DNA from 2 places in the Caproicibacter sp. genome. Region 2 is predicted to be linked to the other one. Evidence: a T-box and tRNA genes for the amino acid it is inferred to sense, from the RefSeq annotation. Region 2 holds a T-box; the other holds one or more tRNA genes.

Region 1 (7,465 bases), on a different contig from region 2:
CCCGCAGCAGACCCGACCGCCCGCGCCGGTTTCTTCGGCATGCTGGAAGATGAGCACGATATTCCGGCCCAGCTTTCTGCCCTCAAGAGCAAGTCCCAGCCCGGCGAGAGCCGCGCAGTGCCCGTCATGCCCGCACAGATGCGCGTATCCGTCCCCGCACGGGAGCGCGTCCATCTCCGCCCGGAATGCGATCGTTTCCGCGGCCTCCGGCTCTTTATGAACCGCGCAGAACCACTGTCCACCATCTTCGAGCCGCAGGGAAGTATGTTTGCGAAGGAACGCCATTAAGTACTCTTTGGTTTTCTGTTCCTCACCGGACGGTTCGGGCAGGCGGTGCAGAGCATGCCTGAGCATGCAGACCGTTTCCAGCAGATTCTGATCCGGCCCGCCGCCCCGAATCCGCTTTTCAAAACAAATTGCTTGATCATTTTGCGCATATTTGCCGTAATTCGGGATGCTTGTATAACCGTTTCGTTCATAAAACGAAACGGCTCGCCGGTTGATACGCCGTATTTCCAGGATCAGCCGGGAATAGCCCATGCCATATGCTTCGCGTTCCAGAAAAGCAAGTATTTTTCTGCCGATGCCCCGCCCCTCGATTTTGGCATATACTCTTTTCACCTCAGCGGTTTTTTCATCAACGGGCCGCAGCGCGCCGCACCCGATCGCCGCGTGTCCCGGGTTCCTTGCAACGGCGAACACGGACTTTGTGTCGTTCATCTCCTCCAGATGGAAAGAGCCTCTTCCGCTGGAGCCCGTGATGGTTTTCAGGCTTTCGGATAATTCGTCCATCAGAGTGGAAGTGTCCGGTGAAAACGGATCTTCAGCTTTTATCTCTATTTCCGGCAATTTTGTATCAGTCCTTCTCAAATGGATATTGATACGATATTATACTACAAATTCCTCCGTATGACACCTTGTTCTTTTTGCAGGATGTATTTTTAAAATCGCACTGTTACAATGCCGAGGCATTTGAGCAATTCAAAACATTTACATATTTTTCACGGAATACTCATTTGAAACGCTGGAATGATATGGTATAATCTATGGCGTTAATTGAAAATTGGGGGAACTCTAAAATGCGCTTTCAAAAATACAGAGCTGCGGCTGCCGGCTGTCTGTCGGCCTTCCTTCTCATCTCTTCCATCCCGGGCTTACCGGGATTCCTTGCAGGAGCCGGCGGCTCTTTGACGGCGTCGGCTTCCGTACAGGCGGCGATACCTTTTTCCACAGGCTCGGTCGCCAGAACGGAAGGCGGCGGCGCGAACGGGTCCGGACAAGACGACAAGGCATTTCAGGCAATCCGGAAAATCACCTCCAGCGCGGACGTCCCGGGAGGTCTGCGGATCACCCTGAACAAAGGCCTGGAATCAGCGGACGCCCGGTCGTCCTACGCTTTTGTAAATCAGGACTACGGCTACCGGGCCCTGTCGTCGGATTCGGAACGAACCCTTTACGAGTATATCGACGACGCGGCCTATCAGGTGTCCAACCAGTCCGTCAGCGGATACTACCCGGTCGGCCAGATCATGCTGACGACAAAACTGGACCAGTCGCAGCTGCAGAAAGTATTTCTGGCATACACAAACGATCATCCGGAGGTGTTCTGGCTTACAAACGTATTCTCCTACGGATATGACGGCGATTCATCAATTTTACAGCTTTTTTCCGTTCTCTCCGCCGATGGCTGCCGCGATGCAGTCAACGCGCTGAACGGCAAGCTGCAGCAGGTGATTCAATCCGTCCCGGCCGGGCTGAGCGAATTTGACCGGGAAGAGGCCCTGTACGACTATCTGACCAAAAACTGCAGCTACAGCGACGCTGCCGTAAAAGACACAAGCATCTGGCAGGCGTTTACGGCCTACGGGGCTTTGACAGACGGCCAGGTGGTCTGCGAAGGGTACTCCCGCGCAATGGAACTGCTTTCTAGTTATCTGGGACTGCACTGCACACTGATCCGAGGCTCCAGCAGCGGAGTCGGACACATGTGGAACGCCGTCAGCATTGGGGGAAACTGGTACCATCTTGACCTGACGTGGTGCGATGGGAATCAGCCGATCTACAATTATTTCAACGTTACCGACCAGGTCATCCGGCAAACCCACACAATCTCTCCCGTTTTTTCCTCTCTGACGGAACAGCAGCTCGCCGCGGCGAACTCACAGGTCAATCTGTTCCTTCCCGCCTGCCAGTCGATCGCGGAAAATTACTATGTGGTAAAGGGGATTAAGATCAAAGATTTGGGCAATGCCGGTGACAGCACCGTGGTTCAGCAGCTTTCCGCCGACCTTGCCGAATCCGACCCAACGGTTGCATTCTATATTGACGCCGGCTCGAATTATACTTCTGTCGTGAACGGGCTGGTCACCGCTTCCCCGTATAAGATGAAAACCTATTTGCAGCAGGCGTGCAAGCAGTCCGGAAAAAGCCCCGAAAGTGTTTCTTATGTGGTGGATTCCGCCAATCACGGTCTGGAAATCTGCGTCACCTATTAGGACAAAGGGGCTTGTTTCAAAACAGCCTCAAAATTATGCATACAAAATGCGTCTTAATCCGGCTTTGAAGCCGTTTTAAGACGCATTTCTTGTTTTTAGGCTATTGACAGCCCTTTGTCCCCATCAGCGAAAGTTTTTCAGATATTCCGAAGCCGACCGGTTCATTTCCAGCGCAAAGCCGGATAAGTACTTGCGCTTACAAAAGTCCTCAATGCTCTCATTTGTGTTCTGCTCATGGTACATTGCTAAAAGCTCTTCCGGCTGCATGCTTCTGTAGGAATTCGCATGCACAATATGGCTCCTGTCAAACCGCCGGGGTTTTTCCCTTTCAAGCTGCTGTTTGGTGGGATATCCATACACGACCATCGCGGCCGGAAGGGTATACCGGGGCAATGACAGAAGGGTTCTGACTTTTTCACAGTTCTCCAGAATGTCCCCAATATAGCAGGAACCCACCCCCAGCGACTGTGCCGCCGTTACGGTGTTCTGTGCGGCGATCAGCGCGTCCGAGCAAGACAAAAGCAAATCGCCCGCGCCGGGTTTGCGGGGCGTCATCCCCGCGGCAACGAAGGTGTTGAACCATCTTTCATAATCCGCCAGAAAGACCAGCACGACCGGGGCCTTTGCAATAAAGGGCTGATGATCGCAGAGAACTGACAGCTGCTGCTTGATGTTCCTGTCTGTTACGTCAATGATCGTGTAAAGCATCATATTGCCGGCCGTTGGGGCTTCAAACGCCGCGCCGATGATTTCATCCTTGACAGCCTGAGGAATCTCCCTGTCCTCAAAAGCGCGGACCGATTTTCGCGCCGTTAATTGCCGGATCACTTCATTTTCTTTCATATTTTTCCTCCGCTGAAGCTGATATTCTGTGCAGCCGCCGTGAGAACAGTTACCCTACTTTCATCGGTCGCGTTTGCTCCGCGCAAACACGGCCGCCGCAACTTACCCCGACAAGCATATTATAAAGCATTTCGATAAAGATACAAGCAGATCGTCGATACCATGAACCACTCTCAGCACAAACCATTGGGGTAGCTCAATGTGGACGAATGTATTTATATGTAGTGAAAAGCGACTCCCAAAAACATCCATCCTGCTTCGGGGCATCGCCTTTTCGCGTGAGTTTCCGGGTATAGCAAAATCCGCATGATTCCTAAGAAGCATGCGGGTTTTCATTTGGTGGAGGAGGATGGATTCGGACCATCGAAGCCGTAAGGCAACAGATTTACAGTCTGCCCCATTTGACCGCTCTGGAACTCCTCCGTATGTGGAGCCTTGTTGGAAAAAGCAAAGCTCCTTTTTCATTGAAACTGGAGCTGGCAGACGGACTTGAACCCCCGACCTGCTGATTACAAATCAGCTGCTCTACCAACTGAGCTACGCCAGCGTTTTTACAGCGCTTAAGTATAATAACATTTTCGCGACAGAATGTCAATACTTTTTGAAAAAAGGCTTTACGACGCGGAAAATGGGGAGACAGAAAAAGTGAGAGCGGTCGGAAGCGGTTGCTGCAAGATCGGCACCTCGTCGGCGGAAAACGCTTGCCACACGGCTACATCGGCGGCGGACGCAGCAGGATCCTTGGATACCATGGATACCGCCGCTTAATCTGTTTTGTTCTTGTGGAACTTTATTAGATAGAACCCGGCAAATATTTGACAAATAAAAATAAGAACAGAAACCACATCCAAACTTATTACTTCCGTAAGCATTCTTTGCATACTTTGCTGCATCATGTGCGATGTTTGTATTGCCGATTGTATACTCGCTACATACAGAGGAATTGCGATTGACAGACGAATGATTCCCTCTAGTGCTACTAATAGTCCCGCAGTAATCCGAATCAGTGAATTTTCTAATAAGCTATGCAGTCCTTCGTTCAACTTTTTTAGGTACAGGATCAAAGCAATTATTATTATCGCGGCAGTCATCACCCAAAGCAAATTGCCATACAAGAAAGAGCGAATTTTTACACCAGCGACGTTCTGAGAAATTAAAATTGAGCAAATTTTATTGATAAGTGAAAATATGCTTGTAACGATTATATAAAGCAAGCTTATCCCTAGTATCGCCTTGACTCGTTCCTGCTTTTCCATACAGTATCCCCCTCTGTAAATCATCAACGTGTAGACACCACTATGAACGATGGTACTATTATACCATATTATTTTATTCAAGAAAATACGATGGTTCTCAGGAGTGCCGAGCTTTCTTCGGTTCATTTGCAGGCGAAAAACGAGAATAAGAAGAAAACTGCACAAAAAAAATCAAAAAAATAATAATAACAATTACTATTTTTAGTATTGATCTTTTGACGTTCCCAGACTATAATAAATACAGAAATAAAAAAAGGAGGCACAAATTATGAAGGAAAAAGATATGAGAAATCCGGAAACCGAATCGGAAGAAATCGTTTCATTTGACGAGCCGCAGGGCTGGTGCTCTCCGGAATTCCCCTCAGGGTGCATTTTAGACACCGACCTTGAATAACCGTCTTCACTGAAACGGCAAAGGATTTTGATCCATTTCCATATTTTCCCCTAGGCGATCCGACCCAAAGAAAAGACCGCGGCGATCCGGTTCATCCGGCTTCGACCCGGTCTTTTTCTTCTTTATTCCATCAGCATTTCGGAGAAAGGCTGATATCGATTTCAGCATCACCGACGGAAGACTGAATCCGCGTGCTGGTATTCCACTGCGCGTCCGACGGCCCGCAGCCTCCGTCCTCATCACGCACCCGTTTCCCTGTGATAAAAGCAGCCGATTATTTTTTCACAAAATCTTCTAAAAAACTTCAAACGCGGTTCACCGACAGGACATAATTTCCATCCATACTATAAGTGTTCCAATCGAAATGTGAAAAGAAGAAAAAATACTGCAACAGGCCGGCGGTGAAGGACGGAATACCGGACCACAGGCCCGCAGACAAACAGCAAGCGCCTTGCGAAAAGGCTTTACGATATTACTTTTTTCATAATACTTCTCTTTCTTCCGCCGCCCCCCGGTTTCGAGGGGCGGCACCCTTTTGCGCAGACTGCGTGCAGCGCATTAAAGTTGCATTTGACTGAACAGGCGCATCAGGTTTTCCATGGTCAGAGCAAGGTCGTTTCTGCTCCTCTTTTTCGCCTTGCTGAAGTCTACCGCCACACGGTTAATGCTGAACACCGCCGACACCCCCCTGTCATAGATCGGCTGAATGTCGTCGCCGATGTCCCCGACAACCGCGATCAGCCTGACGCCGAGCTTTTTGGTCCGCGCGGCCACACCGGCAACCACTTTTCCGCGCAGGCTTTGGGAATCCAGCCTTCCCTCTCCGCTGAAAACCAGGTCGGCGTCCTTTGCGATACGGTCGAATCCAACGGTATCCAGCACCGTTTCAATCCCCATTTTCAGCTCCGCCCCAAAAAACGCCGCCATTCCCGCGCCCATGCCTCCGGCCGCGCCCGCGCCCGGAACATCAGCAATGTCGAGCCGCAGCTCGCGCTGAACCGTTTCGGCAAAGCACCGCAATTCCCCGTCGAGCCTGCGCACCATTTCAGGGTCCGCACCCTTCTGCGGAGCAAACACATAGGCCGCGCCCGTTTCCCCGTAAAGCGGATTGTCGATGTCGCACATCGCTGTGATTTCAGCCTCTTTTAATCTGGGGTCAAGTCCTGAAACGTCGATCCGGCTGACCTGCGACAGCGTTCCGCCCGTCGGGACGAACTCTTTTCCGTCCGCGTTGAAAAATTTAACGCCCGCCCCCGCGGCGACGCCCGCCCCCGCGTCGTTTGTACAGCTTCCGCCCAGACCGACAATAATTTTTCTGCACCCGCGCGAGGCCGCGTTTCTCATCAGCTGACCCACCCCGAAGGTGGTCGCCAGGTCCGGCCTGCGCCGTCCCTCCGAAAGGGCAAAGCCCGCGCAGGCCGCCATCTCGATCACCGCCGTGCCGCCGGGCAGAAGGCCGTAAAAGCTTTCCATTTCTTCTCCGAAAGGCCCGCTGACCCTGCAGAAAACCTTTTCTCCGCCCGCCGCAGCCAGAAAAGCATCCACGCTGCCTTCTCCGCCGTCCGCAACGGGAATGGAGACGATTTCGGCGTCGGAATAAAATCGACCGATCTGCTCCGCCATGATTCGGCAAACCTCCGCGGAACTCATCGTGCCTTTAAAGGAATCCGGAATCAAAACAAACTTTTTCATTGCAATCCACACCTTTTCAATCAGGATCCCCGCCTTACAGCAATTCCAGTTGAATTGTCGAATTTACTTATGTCCCTCCCCCGCCTTCGGCGGGGGAGGGACATATCCATATTTGCAATCTAAATCGGAAACGCTGTAGAGCGAAGTATGTTTCCATTTTATCCTGACGAGGCGGAACCGTATATGTTACGGGCGACAGAATCCGGCCCGGTTTTCTGTTCTCAAAAACAGACGCTTTGTCAGTTCGGCGGCGTGCTCTCCTCCGGATGCAGCTCGCGGTAAAACAGTACCGCAAGGTAGAAGAGCGCGGCGTCCGGCATGGTTCGCGCGTCCAGCCCCGTTTCTTCGCCGAGCTTTTTCAGCCGGTACTGAAGCGTGTTTTTGTGCATAAAAAGCTCCTCGGCAGACTTTGAGATGGAATCGTTCGCGCGGAAGAAAACCTCCAGAAGACGCGCCCATTCTCCGATTTCCTCATTCCCGCAGCCGCGGAAGATTCTGCGGATATACTCTTCCTTGCGCGCGTCGGAAATCTCGTTCAAAAAAATATCAACCGTTACTTCGTCGTACAGCCGCAGTCCCGGGCCCCGGCGGGACCGTGCCGCGCGAAGCGCTTTCTCGGCTTGCCGGCAAGCGGTATAAACAGAAGAAAAGCCGGCTTGGCTGCCGTCGATCCCCGCGAAAAACCGAATTCCGAATTCCGCCTCCGCCTCTCTTTGAACGGCCGCGGCAAGCCGTTTCATTTGTTCGTCCGTCCTGCGCGCCGCGATGCAGAACAGTTTGTCGCC
Region 2 (7,465 bases):
ATATAAATGATTTTGCTCCAACCGGCATCGGCCGAATAATCCCCCGCTCGTCCCGCCATGACATTCGTGTCAACATAAACGGGATAAACCGGATCACAGACCGCTACGGTATTCTCACGGTCGAAGATATCACCGATATTTCCCGTATCAGATTTTGCACCGTCACTGACAAAAATTTCGTCGGGGTCTATCTTGATCCCTTTGCCTTGGTAATCATTCTTGCAGATTGCATCTCTTAAGAATAAATATCCAGCCTCGGGGCCATATCCGCGAAAGGTGGACGAGCTCCCCATTTCCTCTGCGGCGTCTTTCATTGCCTGTATGACAGAATTTGGCAGAGGTCTGGTTACATCGCCGATTCCAAGGCGGAGGACTTCCTTTTCAGGATGTTGCTGCGAAAAAAGTTGCACTTTTTTCGCAATATCAACAAAGAGATAGCTTGCGGGCAGCTTTACAAAATTCTCATTAATTTTTAGCAAAATCAGCCATTCCTTTCACAAGCGATTCATAATATACATTCCAAATGAATATTATATCATATTTCTACCGTTCCGTCAAAGACAAATTTCGCTGGTCCCTTCATGAAAATTACATCGGTATTGCTGTCCCAGCGGATGGATAAATCCCCGCCTTTCAAATGAATTTTTACCTTGCGTTCAGCAAACTGATTCCATGCGGCGGCACATGCGACTGCACAGGCGCCGGTTCCGCAGGCAAGGGTTTCGCCGGAACCGCGCTCCCAGACCCGCATTCTCAATTCATTCTTTCCCAAAACCTGTACGAACTCCGTATTGACCCGGTCTGGAAACATTGGGTCGTTCTCGAATAAAGGCCCGATTTCTTCTAATTGAAAGGAATCAACGTCGTCGACAAAAACAACACAGTGGGGATTCCCCATGGAAACGCATGTGATTCGGTACTTTTTCCCGCCAACGATAACCGGTTCGTTCAAAACATGGTCTTTTGAAAAAAGCACGGGCACATCGGAAGCTTTCCTGACCGGTTTTCCCATATTGACTTCAACCGCTGCCACCTTCTCACCGTCGAGATCCAAATGCAATGTTTTAACGCCGCTAAGCGTCTCCACTGTGAGTATATCCTTTTTTGAAATGCCGCGTTCATAAACATATTTTCCGACACAGCGAATGCCGTTTCCGCACATTTTTCCACGGGAACCGTCGGCGTTGTACATATCCATCTTGCAGTCGGCGGCCAAAGAGGGCTGAATTAAAATAATGCCGTCGGAGCCAACGCCAAAATGGCGGTCGCTCAATTTGACGGCAATTTCCGAAGGATTCTCAATTTTCTCTTCAAAACAGTTTATATAGATATAATCGTTGCCGATCCCCTGCATTTTTGTAAAATTCATCTGCAGTCCTCCTTATGAATTCAAGATAATCAAGGCTGTCTCGACCATCTTTTTCCCGGTATCCATACTTTTCTTCTGCATAAAACGATGTGCCTGCGGCTCGGTAAAGTTATTTCGTTCGATCAACAGATCCTTTGCGTTTTTAATCAGTTGCTTTTCGTCGAAATTTCCTGCCGCCAGTTTCTTTTTGATATTGAGTGAAGTATAGTCCGAAAGATTTAAAAACATATTCACGGTGGAAATCAGATTTACCCTGTTGATTGGAAGCATCAAAGTAGCCTGTTCCAATGATTCGCTCATGGAAGCGAGCTGCGAACTGACCAGAAAAAGAAAATCATACGAGGTACCCGCTACGCGAGGAAGATTTACGGCAGGCATATCTCTCAGTTTTACACTGCATACCACAACGCCGCCGTGATAATGCTTACTGGTAAATTCCATCACTTGAGCACCGGTTGTACAGACGCCGCCCACATATAAGCCGCTTGATCGAAGGACCGACGCTATTTTTTTCGCATAATCCGGATTCGAATTCGCTACGACAATGCTGCTCATAGTTAACAACTCCGTAGGGGTAGGATGTGGTGCTTGAATCTAGAGGCGGTTTAAGTAACGGCGCAGTTCCCATTCTGTTACCGAAGTAGAATATTGGCGCCATTCTTCTTCTTTTGCTTCCACATATTTATGAAACACAAGATCGCCAAGAACCTCTTTTACAAAAGGATCGCTTTTCATATACTGAACTGCTTCTCCAAGATCTGCCGGCAAAACATCCGTGTTTTTCTGAATATCCTCAAAAGATTCCCCAGAAGCGATGGATGGAGGCGGAAGCAGGTCGCGGTTTATTCCATCCATACCGGCGGAAAGAAGCAATGCAAAAGACAGATATGGATTGCATGTTGGGTCGGGACTTCTCAAATCGATCCGGGTACTCTTTCCACGTGAAGCGGGAAGCCGAATCAAGGTGCCCCTGCGATTTGAGGACCACCCGACCAAACTGGGAGCTTCTTCCCCACCCGGAATCATTCTTTTATAAGAATTAACCAATGGGTTTGTTACAGCGCAGATGCTTTTGATATGCAGCAGCAGGCCGGCGATAAAATTCAAAGCAATATGACTGAGCCCGTTCTGTGAGGACTCGTCATAAAAAGCATTTTGACCATCCCGAAACAGCGAAAGATTAATATGCATTCCTGAACCGGCACGCCCGAAAACAGGTTTGGGCATGAAAGTGGCGTAAAGTCCATTCTCATTTGCACAGGATTTAACCACCATTTTAAATGTGACAAAGCGGTCCGCGGCAGTCAGGGCCTCCGCATATTTAAAGTCAATCTCGTGCTGCCCGAACGCGGCCTCGTGATGAGACGCTTCAATTTCATATCCCATTTGCTCAAGGTTCAGGCAGATATCGCGCCTTGCGTTTTCGCCCTGATCCGAAGGACCAAGATCGAAATATCCGGCGGTATCATTTGTTTCGGTTGTCGGGTGACCTAATTCATCCGTCTGGAACAGATAGAATTCACACTCCGTTCCAACATAAAAAGTAAAGCCCTGACCGGCGGCCTTTTTCAACGCGCGTTTCAGTACGTGCCTGGGATCACCCGCATATGGAGTCCCGTCCGGCAGGGTAATTTCACAAATCAGCCGTGCGGCTTGACCGCTTTGCGTATTCCATGGGTAAATCAGAAAAGTGTCCGGATCAGGATGCAAATACATGTCCGATTCCTGAATTCGAACAAAACCCTCCATGGAAGAACCGTCAAACATGCATTTATTATGGAAAGCCTTTTCAATTTGATCGGCAGAAACGGTTACATTTTTAAAAGATCCCGGAATATCGGTAAACTGAAGGCTCAAAAAATCGGTATGATTTTCGTTCAAAACGCGGATTATATCATTTTTTTCCATGTGTGCCGTCATCACCCCTTCCAAAGACCCAAAGTATAGGACTTGTTTTTTGTCGGGTATCTCTTTTCAGACTTATGTCTATAATTTTATGCTTTTTCAAAAGCCGTGTCAATCTTTTTCGAATTGAAAGAGCGATTTCATTTTAATGCACAAAATCTGACACGTTTCCAGAGGTTTTCCCTGTTTTTGCAGCTTCTTTTCAAATCAAATGCAAAAGAGTAGCTCTTTTACAAACCATGTGAAGATGAAAAAGCCTGTTTGGAAACAATCCAAACAGGCTCGGCGTAGTTTACATCAAAACAATTTTATGGTAAACTTTTTTGCCTTTTTTAAGAATCAGACAGGGTTTTTCATTTTTCTGAAAATCTTTTTTTGAATATACGGACGCTGGGTCCGACACCTTTTCGCCATCAACGGAGATACCTCCCTGAACGACCAGCCTTCTTGCTTCGCCGCGTGACGGAGCAAGTTTTGCCTTGATCAGCAGATCAAGGATCCCAATGGTTCCGTCTGAAAGGTCGGAAGATGAGATTTCCGTGGTCGGCATATGCTCCGTATCGGTACTGTTTCCAAACAGAGCCTGTGCCCCGTCTCTGGCTTTAATCGCTTCCTCCTCGCCGTGAATCTGCTTTGTTACCTCAAAAGCCAGAAGCTCCTTTGCAGGGTTTAGCTTTTCCCCTGAAAGCGAGGCAAATTCATTGATCCGCTCCATCGGGACAAAGGTCAGTATTTTCAGGCATTTCAGCACATCGGCGTCCCCGACGTTTCTCCAGTACTGATAGAATTCAAACGGAGAAGTCTTCTGAGGATCCAGCCACACGGCGCCTCTTTCCGTTTTCCCCATCTTTTTCCCTTCGCTGTTTGTCAGCAGGGTAACGGTAATGCCGTAAGCTTCCCGGTTTTCCTTCCGGCGGATCAGCTCTACGCCGCCGATAATATTGCTCCACTGGTCGTCCCCACCCAACTGAAGCCTGCAGCCGTAACGGCGGTTCAGCTCCAGAAAATCATAACTCTGCATAATCATATAGTTCATTTCAAAAAAGGACAGTCCGCGTTCCAGTCTTTGCTTATAGCATTCCGCGTTCAGCATACGGTTGACGGAAAAGCATACGCCGATATCCCGAAGGAAATTGATATAATTCAGGTTTGTCAGCCAGTCGGCGTTGTTTGCCATAATTGCCTTGTCATCGGAAAAATCAATCAGCCTGGACATCTGCTTCTGAAAGCATGAGATATTGTGCGCGATCTCTTCTTCCGTCAGCATTTTACGCATATCCGTTTTTCCGGACGGGTCGCCCACCATGCCGGTTCCCCCGCCAAACAACGCGATTGGAGTATGCCCGGCGCGCTGCAAATGCGCCATGACCATGATCGGAATAAAATGGCCTACGTGCAGACTGTCTGCGGTCGGATCGAACCCGACATAGAACGCGGTTTTCTCTTCATTGAGCAGATGGCGGACTTTTTCCTTGTCCGTTGTCTGCGCAATCAGCCCTCGTTCTTCCAAAGTTTCAAAAACACCCATTTTGAGTTCCTCCATTTTGTCAGGGGACAATCAAAAAGCCCCCTGCAAATTTTTTGCAGAGGGCGGAAAATTCCGCGGTACCACCTCAGTTTACCGTCTTCCTCACGGAAGCGGCCTTATGGGTACGATTTCATACCCACGCGCTGTAACGTGCGTTTTCACGGCCGAACCTACTAGGGGGGTTCAATTCGGCGGCTCCGGGATGTATTTCATCCGGCAATCGTACCTGCTCGCACCCAACGCAGGCTCTCTGAACTCTTGCTTCGGATTACTTCTTCCCTTCTCAGCTGTTAAAAAAATTATAAGATGTTTTCTGGTGCCTGTCAAGCCCCGGAAGAATCGTTTTGCGCCATACGCAGCATTTCTTCGGCATTCTGCAGCATCAGCGGGGTGATTTTTTCTCCGCCCATAATACGCGCAAGTTCCTGCCGTCTGCCTTCCCGGTCCAAACGGTCAACCTGAGTAAATGTACGCTGATCGCGAATCTGTTTGTGGATCAAGAAATGGGTATCCGCAAGCGCGGCGATTTGAGCCAGGTGCGTCACGCAAATAACCTGGCGGTTTCCCGAAACCTCCCGGAGTTTCAACCCGACCTTTTGTGCCGCGCTGCCGCTGACGCCCGTGTCCACTTCATCAAAGATCAGGGTGCCGATATCGTCCCTGCCGGCAAGGACCGTTTTGATGGCAAGCATGATTCGCGAAAGTTCGCCGCCCGACGCAACCTTTGCAATCGGTTTCGCCGGTTCTCCCGCGTTCGTTGAGAGATAGAATTCAATCCGATCGCAGCCCGTTTCATTCATTGGGACTTGTTCCCGCCGGATTTCGAACAGTACATTCGGCATGTTCAGAAAACAAAGTTCCTCTTTTACCTTTTGGGTAAAAAGATCTGCCGCGCCGGCGCGCCATTCGGACAGTTCCGCTGCCAGGGATTCCGCCTGTAACCGGTACTTCTGATATTCTTTCCTGAATCTTTCCGCGGTTTCATCCGAAAGCTGGATTGCGTTCAGCTCCTGCCTGCATTTTTTGAGATATCCCAGCATTTCATCCACGGAACCGCCGTATTTTAAGCCTAAACGGTAAATTAAATCCAGCCGGGCCTCAATTTCGTCCAGCTCCGAGGGATCATACTCCAACAGAGACGAAAAATTCCGCATTTCATCGCTGCAGTCTTCCAGATCATAGGAAATCGCCTGCAGCCGTTCCGCCAGACCGTGCAGTTCGGGAAGATAATTTTCCGCGGTGTTCAGCGCATCGGCAGCATCTGATACGGCAGAAACCGCCCCGGGGGTTTCCTCATCCCCGCTCAATGCGGTCTTTGCCTGTGAAATTGCCTGCGCAACGCGCTCTGAATTCCGATACAGATTCTTTTGACGGTTCAGGTCTTCCTGCTCGCCCGGATGAAGGTCCGCCGATTCAAGCTCATTAATCTGATAAGTCAGAAGGTCGATTTGCCGTGCTTTTTGTGATTGGTCCATTTTACTGGATTCCAGGCTTGCCTTCATGTTCTGCATGGAATGGAAAGCTTCCCGGTACCGTTTCAAAAGCGTCTCAGGCAAACCCATGCTGTCCAGATAAGCGATATGTAATTCAGGCGACAGCAGGCCATAGCTTTCGTGCTGACCATGGATGTTGATCAGCATACTGCCGATCCCCTTGAGGACGGAAACCGTGGCGGGACGCGCGTTAATTCGGCAGGAAGACTTACCGTCAGAGGAGATTTCACGCTGGAGTATCAAAGTTCCGTCTTCTTCCACAGAATAGCCCGATTCCTCCAGCTTTTTCACCGCAGATCCGTCTTTCAGTTGGAAAACGGCGGAAACCAGGGCGTGGTTTGCGCCCGTGCGAATCAATTCCCGGGAAGTTCTTTCTCCCAGGACCGCATTGATGGAATCAATGACAATGGATTTACCTGCTCCGGTTTCACCGGTCAAAACATTAAAGCCGGCGCTGAATTCGATTCGCGCCTTTTCGATTACGGCAATGTTTTCAATATAAAGCTGTGTCAGCATGGCAATCACCTGATAAATTTTTTCAGATCCGCAGACAGCCCTTCCGCAGCGTTCTCATCGCTCATTAGAATAAAAATGGTATCGTCCCCTGCCAGGGTGCCAACAATATGCTCCCAATGAAGGGTGTCCATTGCAGCACAGACAGCGTTGGCCATACCGGTCAGGCACTTTACGGCAATCATATTCTGTGCAAAGTTCACCGATAAAGCAGCGTCGGAAAAAAGTGAATAGAATTTTGTGGTGTAATCTTTCGCTTCCTCCTGTCCAACCGTATATCTGTATTTACCGCTTGCCGTCAGCGTTTTGATCAGACGAAGCTCCTTGATATCGCGGGAGACCGTAGCCTGTGTCACCTCATAACCTTCATCCCGTAAACGGCGAAGTAATTCCTCCTGCGTATCAATGGAATATTTCCCGATTAATTCCAGTATTTTCGCATGCCGTCGTTCTTTCATGCTCATTTCTCCTCTCTCCAAGTTTATCGGTTACGATCTCGTAAAAATTACTGCTTTTCAGTTTTATTATTTTAACGGTGCCGGGCGATTTCGAAAATTCGATCTTGGTACCGTCCGGGATTTTGATAAAAATCTCACCGTCGATCGTAAGGATTATTTCACTCTCATAGTCGGAATGAGCCTGCACACACAGTTTTGC

Evidence for each region. The T-box of region 2 lies ahead of tyrS (tyrosine--tRNA ligase). A T-box ahead of a tRNA ligase gene usually reads a tRNA of that ligase, here a tRNA-Tyr.
Region 1: it has a tRNA-Tyr gene. The T-box ahead of tyrS (tyrosine--tRNA ligase) is inferred to sense a tRNA for this amino acid. The anticodon was not compared.

Annotation. Positions count from the first base shown of each region.
Region 1 covers NZ_JBJKOP010000018.1:21,117-28,581, reverse strand. The annotation lists gene ACLQ3M_RS02900 (M20/M25/M40 family metallo-hydrolase) at 1-849, opposite strand, end outside; gene ACLQ3M_RS02895 (transglutaminase domain-containing protein) at 1,080-2,495, shown strand; gene ACLQ3M_RS02890 (nitroreductase family protein) at 2,619-3,338, opposite strand; tRNA gene ACLQ3M_RS02885 (tRNA-Tyr) at 3,676-3,761, opposite strand; tRNA gene ACLQ3M_RS02880 (tRNA-Thr) at 3,810-3,885, opposite strand; gene ACLQ3M_RS02875 (hypothetical protein) at 3,984-4,106, shown strand; gene ACLQ3M_RS02870 (hypothetical protein) at 4,103-4,594, opposite strand; gene ACLQ3M_RS02865 (hypothetical protein) at 4,863-4,988, shown strand; gene ACLQ3M_RS02860 (glycerate kinase) at 5,547-6,680, opposite strand; gene ACLQ3M_RS02855 (CdaR family transcriptional regulator) at 6,920-7,465, opposite strand, start outside.
Region 2 covers NZ_JBJKOP010000047.1:17,325-24,789, forward strand. The annotation lists gene ACLQ3M_RS13215 (LL-diaminopimelate aminotransferase) at 1-479, opposite strand, end outside; gene dapF (diaminopimelate epimerase) at 536-1,369, opposite strand; gene ACLQ3M_RS13225 (ANTAR domain-containing response regulator) at 1,382-1,924, opposite strand; gene glnA (type I glutamate--ammonia ligase) at 1,964-3,277, opposite strand; gene tyrS (tyrosine--tRNA ligase) at 3,567-4,802, opposite strand; T-box leader at 4,858-5,096, opposite strand; gene recN (DNA repair protein RecN) at 5,126-6,811, opposite strand; gene argR (arginine repressor) at 6,817-7,266, opposite strand; gene ACLQ3M_RS13250 (NAD(+)/NADH kinase) at 7,211-7,465, opposite strand, start outside.